DNA from 2 places in the Methylibium petroleiphilum PM1 genome. Region 1 is predicted to be linked to the other one. Evidence: riboswitches for the same ligand, from Rfam matches in the RefSeq annotation. Region 1 holds a riboswitch; the other holds the start of a gene.
The links. Region 1 has a riboswitch for cobalamin ahead of MPE_RS21995 (TonB-dependent receptor domain-containing protein). Riboswitches for the same ligand answer to the same signal wherever they lie in the genome.
Positions count from the first base shown of each region.

Region 2: another riboswitch for cobalamin. It lies ahead of MPE_RS11655 (TonB-dependent receptor); the one in region 1 lies ahead of MPE_RS21995 (TonB-dependent receptor domain-containing protein).

Region 1 is NC_008826.1:456,979-461,141, reverse strand. Features, by position in the region: gene MPE_RS22000 (cobyrinic acid a,c-diamide synthase CobB) at 1-595, opposite strand, end outside; gene MPE_RS21995 (TonB-dependent receptor domain-containing protein) at 643-2,487, opposite strand; cobalamin riboswitch at 2,558-2,823, opposite strand; gene MPE_RS21990 (BMC domain-containing protein) at 3,551-3,853, opposite strand; gene MPE_RS23075 (pyruvate, phosphate dikinase) at 3,850-4,163, opposite strand, start outside.
Region 2 is NC_008825.1:2,473,408-2,477,570, forward strand. Features, by position in the region: gene MPE_RS11655 (TonB-dependent receptor) at 1-2,001, opposite strand; cobalamin riboswitch at 2,072-2,318, opposite strand; gene MPE_RS11660 (hypothetical protein) at 2,367-2,603, shown strand; gene MPE_RS11665 (cell division protein ZapA) at 2,600-2,926, shown strand; RNA gene ssrS (6S RNA) at 2,964-3,145, shown strand; gene MPE_RS11670 (EVE domain-containing protein) at 3,179-3,643, shown strand; gene MPE_RS11675 (sulfite exporter TauE/SafE family protein) at 3,643-4,163, shown strand, end outside.

The DNA.
Region 1 (4,163 bases):
TGTCCGCTGCTTCGGCGGGCATCGTCAGCCCCAGGTGGCGTTCGGGCAGAGCGACGGTGTCGCTGCGCGACAGTTGGCCCAGCCACGGGCCGCCGTCGTCGGGCCGCGCCGGGTCCAGCGCTTCGCGCAACATGTCGGCGTGCCGGGGGCTGCCCACCCGGTTGGCGAAGACCCCCGCCCACGGCAGGGCATGCCGCCAGTGGCGCAGGCCATGCGCCACGGCGGCGAAGGTACCGGCCATCGCACCGGCGTCGATCACCGCCGCCACCGGGATGCCGAAGCGCTGCGCCAGGTCCGCGGCGCTGGGCTCGCCATCGAAGAGGCCCATGACGCCTTCGACGATGATGAGGTCGGCCTTGCTGGCGGCAGCGGCCAGGCGCTGCGCGCAGTCGTCGGGGCCGTTGATCCACAGGTCCAGGGCGTCGACCGGGCGGCCGCTCGCCGCTTCCAGCCACATCGGATCGAGGAAGTCGGGACCGCACTTGAAGCAGCGCACGCGCCGGCCCTGCCGTGCGTGCAGCCGCGCCAGTGCCGCCGCCACCGTGGTCTTGCCCTGGCCGGAGGCCGGGGCGGCGATCAGCAGGGCGGCGGCCATGTCGACAACTCGAGTGACTGTCAGGCGGGGGGTCGGGTCGCGATGGCTCAGAGCGACCAGCGCAGCGAGACCTGGCCGTTGCGGCCGGCGGTCGCGTAGTTGCGCGCCAGCTCGTAGGGCTTGTCGCCGAGGTTGTCGATGCGCGCCTCGAGCGACAGCCCCGGGTTCAGCTGCGTGCTGACGTAGAGATTCACGAGGCCGAAGCCACCGAGCACCTGGGTATTGGCCGCGCTCTCGTATCGCAGTCCCGCAACCTGCACTTCGGTGCCCACCGTCCAGCCTGCCAGCACCGTCTTGGCACCGAAGGTCGCCAGCCGCTTGGCGCGACGCCTCAGCACCTTGTCGGTGTCGAGGTTGCGCGGGTCATGCCAGTCCAGCGAACCGCGCAACACGACGCCGCCCAGTGCGGTGCGGCCGGCGAGCGTCACGCCTTCCAGTTCGGCGCGGCCGACGTTCTGGTAGCAGCCAAAAGTGTTGATGCATGGGCCCGGCGAACCGAACACGATCAGATTGGTGACCTTGTTGCGCCACGCCGTCAGGCTCGCTTCGCTGCCCGCGGCAGCCCAACGCAAGCCCAGTTCGACATTGCGACCGGACTCGGGCACGAGGCTGGCCACGCCGTACTCGCTGAAGCGCTGGTACAGGGTCGGCACGCGGAAGGACGTGGCGGCCGCGGCCGTCACGCGCCACCCAGCCAGGAACTTCCAGCCCCAGGCGAGGCTGCCGGTGGTCTTGCCGCCGAACTCGTTGTCGTCGTCGCGCCGCACATGGGCCTGCACGCCGTGGTCGCCGAAGTCGCCGCGCCAGCCCAGGCCGATGGCGTCCTGGTGACGCTTGCCGCCGAAAGCCGAGCCGAACGCGGTCGCGGGGTTGAAGAGCTTGTCCTCGCGCCGTTCCAGCGTGCCGGTGAACACGTTGCCGCCGACCTTCTGCTCGTGCAGCAGGGTGTAGTCGTTCAGCGTTGTCTCGGTCCGGTAGAAGCTCGGCTGGGTCTCGTAGGTGCTGCGGGTCTGACCGACCTGCAGACGGGTCGTCGAATCGGCGTTCCAGCGGCCCTGCCAGGCCACGTTGCCGGTGCGCAGCGTGTGGTGGTTCTCGTCATTGGTTGTGGCCGAGCCGTCGTAGCCCGACTTCAGGTTACTGGCGAGCAGGGAGGCATCCACGCGATGCTCGGCGTTGATCTGATAGCCCACGCGACCCTGCACCGAACTGCGCTTCCAGCCGTCCTTGTCAGGGTTGTGCCCGAAGGCGCCGGGCTTCGTCGCGTCGAATCCGTCGCTGCGGCCGTGGGCTGCCGACAGCGAGTAGTTCAGCGCATCGGCCGAGCCGCTGACGCCAACCTGGCTCTGGACGGTGTTGTATGAGCCGACGGTCAGCGACGCCGTCGGACGCGCAGATCCCTGGCCGCGCTTTGTGAAGAGCTGGACCACGCCCGCGACGGCGTCCGAGCCATAGATGGCTGCGGCTGGTCCGCGCAGGATCTCGATGCGTTCGATCTGGTCCAGCGGGACCTGCTCCCACACGGCACCGCCGGTGGATTGGGAGTCCACGCGCACGCCGTCGATGTAGACGGCCGTGTGGCGCGTCTCGCTGCCGCGGATGAACACGCTCGTCGAGGTGCCGGGGCCGCCGTTGCGCGTGATCTCGATACCGGGCTGCCGCGCCAGCAGATCAGCCACGCCGGTAACGCCTGCGCGCTCGATCTCGTCGCGGTCGATGACGGTGAGATCGGCCAGCACCGTGGACAGCGGCTGCGGCGTTCGGTTGGCGGTGATGACCACCCGTTCGAGCGCGGTCGGCGGCGCCGACTGAGCCATGGCAACGGGGGAAAGGGCAAAGGGAACGAGAGCGGCAGCGACACGCTGCACGCAGCCGAAGGACGAGGAAGTCATGACGGAGACACGGACCAATCGCGCTCGGCCGCTTCCCCGCAGCCATGCGCCTTACAGCGAACCGCAAGAGCCGTTCGCCACCTCGTTGGCCGGTATCCGGGCTGACGGAGACTACCCGTGACGCCTTCCCAGTCGTCATCGCCCGATCCTTTGACCGGCGATGCATCCCAGTGGCATGTTGTCACGAGCCGGCAGGCCGATCTGGCCTTGCCGTCCGCTTACCGTTGCGGGGGCAGCTCAGGTTAGGTGTCGGTCCGTCCGACCTCGACCTCCCTGATTCCCGTTGAACTGTCTTGGCGGAGCGCCTCGACGAGCACCAACGGCGACGATGATACAGCGCAGCCTCAGCTCCGCAAAGCCCCACCGATGCACATCGACAATGAGTGCCGGCCTGTCGGTTCGGCGGGCAGCAGAGCGAGTGAGGAGCGCGTCGACGGAGTCGGGCATCGCGGCATTCAGCGTGGTGCGCACAGGTGTACAGCGGAAGGCGCGGCAGTCGGCGCGGATCCAGACGTTGCCGTTCCAGCGCAGCGACGGCGCAAGGAGCCGATCCCGCAGCGGGCGGCCCAACCCCGGGGCGCCGCCGAAGTCGTTCTTTCTCCAACGTTGCGAGCAAGCGCCGGATCGGAGCTTCTTCGACGGCATAGACGGCCGAGGGCATGCAGCCAAGTGCTCTCGATAGTGGAACTGCGTCGGCAGCCCGGAGAACTCGGCGTTCCGTTCGACGGCCTTCGGTAGCGTGTCCGACGCCAAGCGGCGTGCATGGAGATGGCCCATCAGCTGATCGGGCGCCGGCCTGTCGACGGATGCCATGCTCACGAACGGGATGACATGCTCGCCCCGCAAGCAACGTCCTTCCTCGGCGACCTTGTCGGCGAGGCCCAGGTCGATCACGGCATGCAGTCCCATGCGATCCCGCAGGACCGCGACGCACAGGGCGTCAGCGCGTGCGGTGCGTCGCTCCGGAAGATCACTCCTTCGCGCACGCGTCGGCTGTCCGCCGAGGTCGCGGAAGTTGAACGCCCCTTGCGCGGCGAGTCCGACGCACGGCGCACGCCGTGCCTCAGCGGACGGGCGGACGCTCGAGGAGGTCTTCCACGTCGTCGTGCGGCCGTGGAATGACGTGCGCCGAGCGCACCTTGCCGACCACCTTGGCCGCCGCCTCGCCCGCGTCGACAGCGGCCTTCACGGCACCGACGTCTCCGCGCACGATGATTGTGATGATGCCGCCCCCGGGCTGTTGCATCGTCAGCAGCCGGACGTTCGCTGCCTTGACCATCGCGTCGGCGGCCAGTGTCGCCGCCGTCTTCCCCTGCGTCTCGACAAAGCCGAGGGCGCTGCCTCTCAGTTGACTCAGTTCACTCATGTCGATGACTCCTTGACCACCAGTTGCCCGAGCGCCAGACGTGCCGAGGGCAGCGCCGTGGTGGGCAGCGAAAACAAGCGAACGCCGCTGCGGTACAGATCCTCGACCAAGCTGAGCGCGGCGCCATCGCCGCATTCGACGCCGATGCGCACCTCCGGCCGGTGCGCCGCCACCGCCGCGACGCCCGCGAACAACTCGGCGAGCTTGCTGCCCAAGGCCGTCCGCGGGTTGTGCGCCAAGTACCCGTCAGCGACATAAGTTTCGAAGACGTCGTCGGCGAAGGACAGCGCGCTCGGATAGCCGTAGTACG
Region 2 (4,163 bases), on a different replicon from region 1:
TCAGAAGCTGACCTTGACCGATGCCGCGAAGGTGCGACCCGCCTCCGGGTAGATCGAGGTCGTTTCGCCGCCGGCCGTGCACCCGAAGGCCTGCGTGTAGTACTTGCGGTCCGTCAAGTTGACCACGCCGAGCGCGAACTCCGCCTGCGTCCAGCGATAGGCGTAGCGCAGGTCGGCGGTGGTGCGACCCGGGATGCTGCAGACGTTGGCGAAGTCCGGGCTCTGCGAGGACACGTAGTTCACGATCGCATCGAGCTTGTGCGCCGGCGCGGGCGTCCAGTCGGCCCGAAGGGACAGCGTGCGCTCGGGTGTCAGCGGCACATCCTGGCCGTCGTAGGCGCCCTCGGTGAAACGGGCCCGCCGCAGCGCGCCGTTGACGCGCAGGTTCAGCGCCTCGGTCAGCGCCTGCGCCAGTTCGAGCTCGACACCCTGCCGGCGCGTCGGGTCGAAGTTGACGTTGGCGCCGAACGGCCCGAACGGTCCGACGCCGCTGGGATCGAAGCCGATCTCGTTCTTCAGCGAGCTGCGGTAGACGCGCAGCTCGGCGCTGCGGCCGGCAGCACGCCAGCGCACGCCCAGTTCGGTGTCGCGTGAAGTCTGCGGCCGCAGCGGCACGGCCGGATTGGTGAAGCTGAACTCGTCGACGTTGGCGAGGCGGAAGCTGCGGCCGACCCGGCCGTAGACCGCGCTGTTCTCGGACAGCGGCTGCAGCACGCCCAGTTCCCAGGCGCGCTGGCGGTCGTCGATGCGGTCGACCGTGCTGCTGACCGCCTTCTCGATGCGCTCGGTGCGCACGCCGGCGCTCAGGCGGGTGCCGCCGCTCAGCGTGAGGTCGTCCTTCAGGTAGTAGCCGGTCGAGGACTGCTCGCCCACCGAGCCGATGGCGCCCAGCACCGTGCGTTCCCATTCGTTGCGATCCACGCCGAACACCACCGCGTTGACGACCGACGCGAACTGCGTGCGGTTGCGCACCCGCAGCGAGTAGTTCTTCGCGTCGACGTCGTAGTCGTAGGCGAAGGCCCCATTGCGGCTGCGCAGCTCCTTGTCACGCCAGCCGGCGTCAAGGCCGAGTTGCCAGTCGCCGCCGAGATCGGCCTCGGCGAACACGCCACTGCGCGTGTTGCGGATATCGGCGTGGTCGTTCGGCGCAGTGGTCTGGCTCGGGTCGGCGGCGTACTGCGCCGCAGTCAGCGCGCCGGGCAGCCCGGTGTCGAGGTCGTCGTAGGCATGCCGCAGGCCGACGCGCAGCCAGTCGTTGCGCCACTGGCCGGTGAGCGATGCGCCCTCCGTCTCCGAACGGAAGTTGTCGCGATGGTTGTCGGTCGTGCGGCGGTTGGCGGCCGCATCCAGCGAGAAGCCGCCGGCCTCGAGCGTGGCGTCGGCGCGCAGGTCGCGCAGGCGATCGCTGCCGGCGGCGGCGTACACGCTGGCCCGGTTGCTGCGAGCTGTTCCGTGACCCGCCTTGGTGGTGACGATGATCACGCCGCCCGTGGCGCCCTCACCGTACAGCACGGTGCCGCTGCCGCGCAGCACCTCGATGCGCTCGACCGAATTGATCGGGATGCCGGCCAGCCGCGTGCCGCCGAGGTCGCCCTCGTTGATGCGGATGCCGTCGAGGATCACGACCTGGTTGTTGTCGGACGTGGTGCCGAAGCCGCGCAGGTCGAGGGCGTAGTCGCCACCGCCGTAGAGGTCGAGCCGACCGGGCACGCCGAGCAGCTTCATCACGGCCTCGTTCACCGTGGACACGCCCGAGTCGGCGATGTCCTGGGCGGTCAGCACGCTGACACCGTACGGCAGCGTCGCCGAGTCCTCGACGAAGCGGCTGGCCGTGACCAGCACCGGAGGCAGCTTGCCTGCCTCGGTGACGGGCGCGGATTGCGCGCTCGCGATGCCGCTGGCGAAGCCCAGCAGCGACAGCATCAACAACGGCGCATGCGGCAGCGCCCCGAGGCGAACAGGAATGCGAGGCGCGGTGGCCTCGAAGGGAGTGGCAATCATGGAATGACCAACGATGAAAACGTGCGCGCCAGCTTCCCCGCGGGCGCTCACCTCATGACGCGCCGCTTGCGCAGCACGCCTCCCGTTGGCCGGTATCCGGGCTGGCGGAACGACCCTCGCGACCTTCCCAGAGCCGGAGACTCCAGTGGCATGTGCGCGAGAGCGGAAGTGTGAACGCAGGCGTTCTGGCTTCGTCCGCTGACCGTTGCGGGGGCAGCGCAGGCTGAAGGAGCACCCGGTGGGTCCCCCTCCTCTGCTTCCCGTTTAACTGCGCCGGCGTGAACGCCGGCACGAGCACCAACAGCCCGCAGTGTAAGCGCGGCCCGGGCCGCCCCCTACAATCGTCGCGTGCAGTGAGGAGAGGCATGGCGACGATCGAAGAACTGGCCGAGCGCGTGGAGCGGTTGCTGCTGAGGCACCAGGAACTGCAGCGCACGCACGCGCTGACCCTGGAGCAGCTGGCCGGCGTCAATGCCGAACGCGACTCGCTGCGCTCCCGCCTCGCCGCCGCCCGCCAGCGCGTCGAGGCCCTGCTGGATCGCCTGCCGGCCAGCGAACCGGTCGCCGAGGCCGGCCCGGAGACCGGAAAGACCGCCGAATGAAGCAGCTCGAAGTCACCATCATGGGCCAGAGCTACATCCTCGGCTGCCCCGACGGCGGCGAACGGGCCCTGCTCGAGGCCGTGGGCAACGTGGACCAGGAGATGTGCGCGATCCGCGACGCCGGCAAGGTGCGCGCCCGCGAGCGCATCGCGGTGCTCGCCGCGCTCAACCTCGCCTACCAGCTGGCCGAGCGGCCGCTGGCGGCGGCGACACCGGCGCGCAGCGCCGGGCAGGCCGCGCCGGACCCCGCACACGGCATCGACATCGAGGCCCTGATCGGGCGCATCGACGAGACCCTCGGGCGCGACGGTCAATTGCTCTGAAACGCCGGTTCGTCAGCGCTGGCGGCGTACACTGATCTCGTCCGTCGCGTTCGCGGGAGTTTTATATTTCCTTGAACCGATGCTCATATGAGCCCGGGCTTGGAACATTGCGAAGCGGGCGTGATCGTCTCGCGTCAGATGAACCCGAAGCTTCGCTGACCTCGCCCACCTGAACTCCCCTGGGTTCAGGAATGCGACTCCCGGTTCGCGGCGGACACCTTTCCCCGTTGCCCTTCCCGACCTGCTGCCGCCATGGCGTACTGGCTGATGAAGTCCGAGCCCGACGAGTGCTCGATCGACGACCTGGCGCGCGCGCCGGGCCGCAAGCTGCCGTGGACCGGCGTGCGCAACTACCAGGCGCGCAACTTCATGCGCGACGATTTCCGGCCTGGCGACGGCGTGCTGTTCTATCACTCGTCGTGCCCGCAGCCGGGCATCGCCGGGCTGGCCGAGGTGGCTTCCGTCGCGCACACCGACGCGACCCAGTTCGACCCGGCGAGCCCCTACCACGACCCCGCCTCGAAGCCCGAGGCACCGCGCTGGTTCGGCGTGGACGTGAAGCTGGTGCGCAAGACGCCGCTGCTGTCGCTGGCCGCGATGCGCGCGGCACCCTCGCTCGCGACGATGCGCGTGCTGCAGCGGGGCAACCGCCTGTCCATCACGCCCGTCACGACGGCCGAGTGGCGCGCGGTGCTCGCGCTGCTGCCGCCGGCCTGATGCTGCTCGCCTGGCCGCTGGTCGTCGAGCTGCTGCTGCTGGGCGCGGGCGCCGGCTTCCTGGCCGGCCTGCTGGGCGTCGGCGGCGGCATGGTGCTGGTGCCCTTCATCACGCTGCTGCTGACGCTGAAAGGCTTTCCGTCCGACCTGATCGTGAAGGTCGCGATCGCGACCTCGCTCGCGACGATCTGCTTCACCTCGCTGTCTTCGGTGCGAGCCCATCATGCGCGCGGCGCCGTGCGCTGGGACATCGTGCGCCGCCTCGCACCTGGGATCGTGCTGGGCTCGCTGCTGGGGGCGCAGGTCGCGAAGGCGCTGCCCTCGGCGCTGCTGGCCGGGCTGTTTGCGCTGTTCGTCGGCTTCTCGGCGACGCAGATGCTGCGCGGCGGCAAGCCCACGCCGGCCCGGCAGTTGCCACCCGCGCCCGGACTGTTCGGCGTCGGCGGCGTGATCGGCGCCGTGTCGGCGCTGGTCGGTGCCGGTGGCGCCTTCATGTCGGTGCCGTTCATGACCTGGTGCAA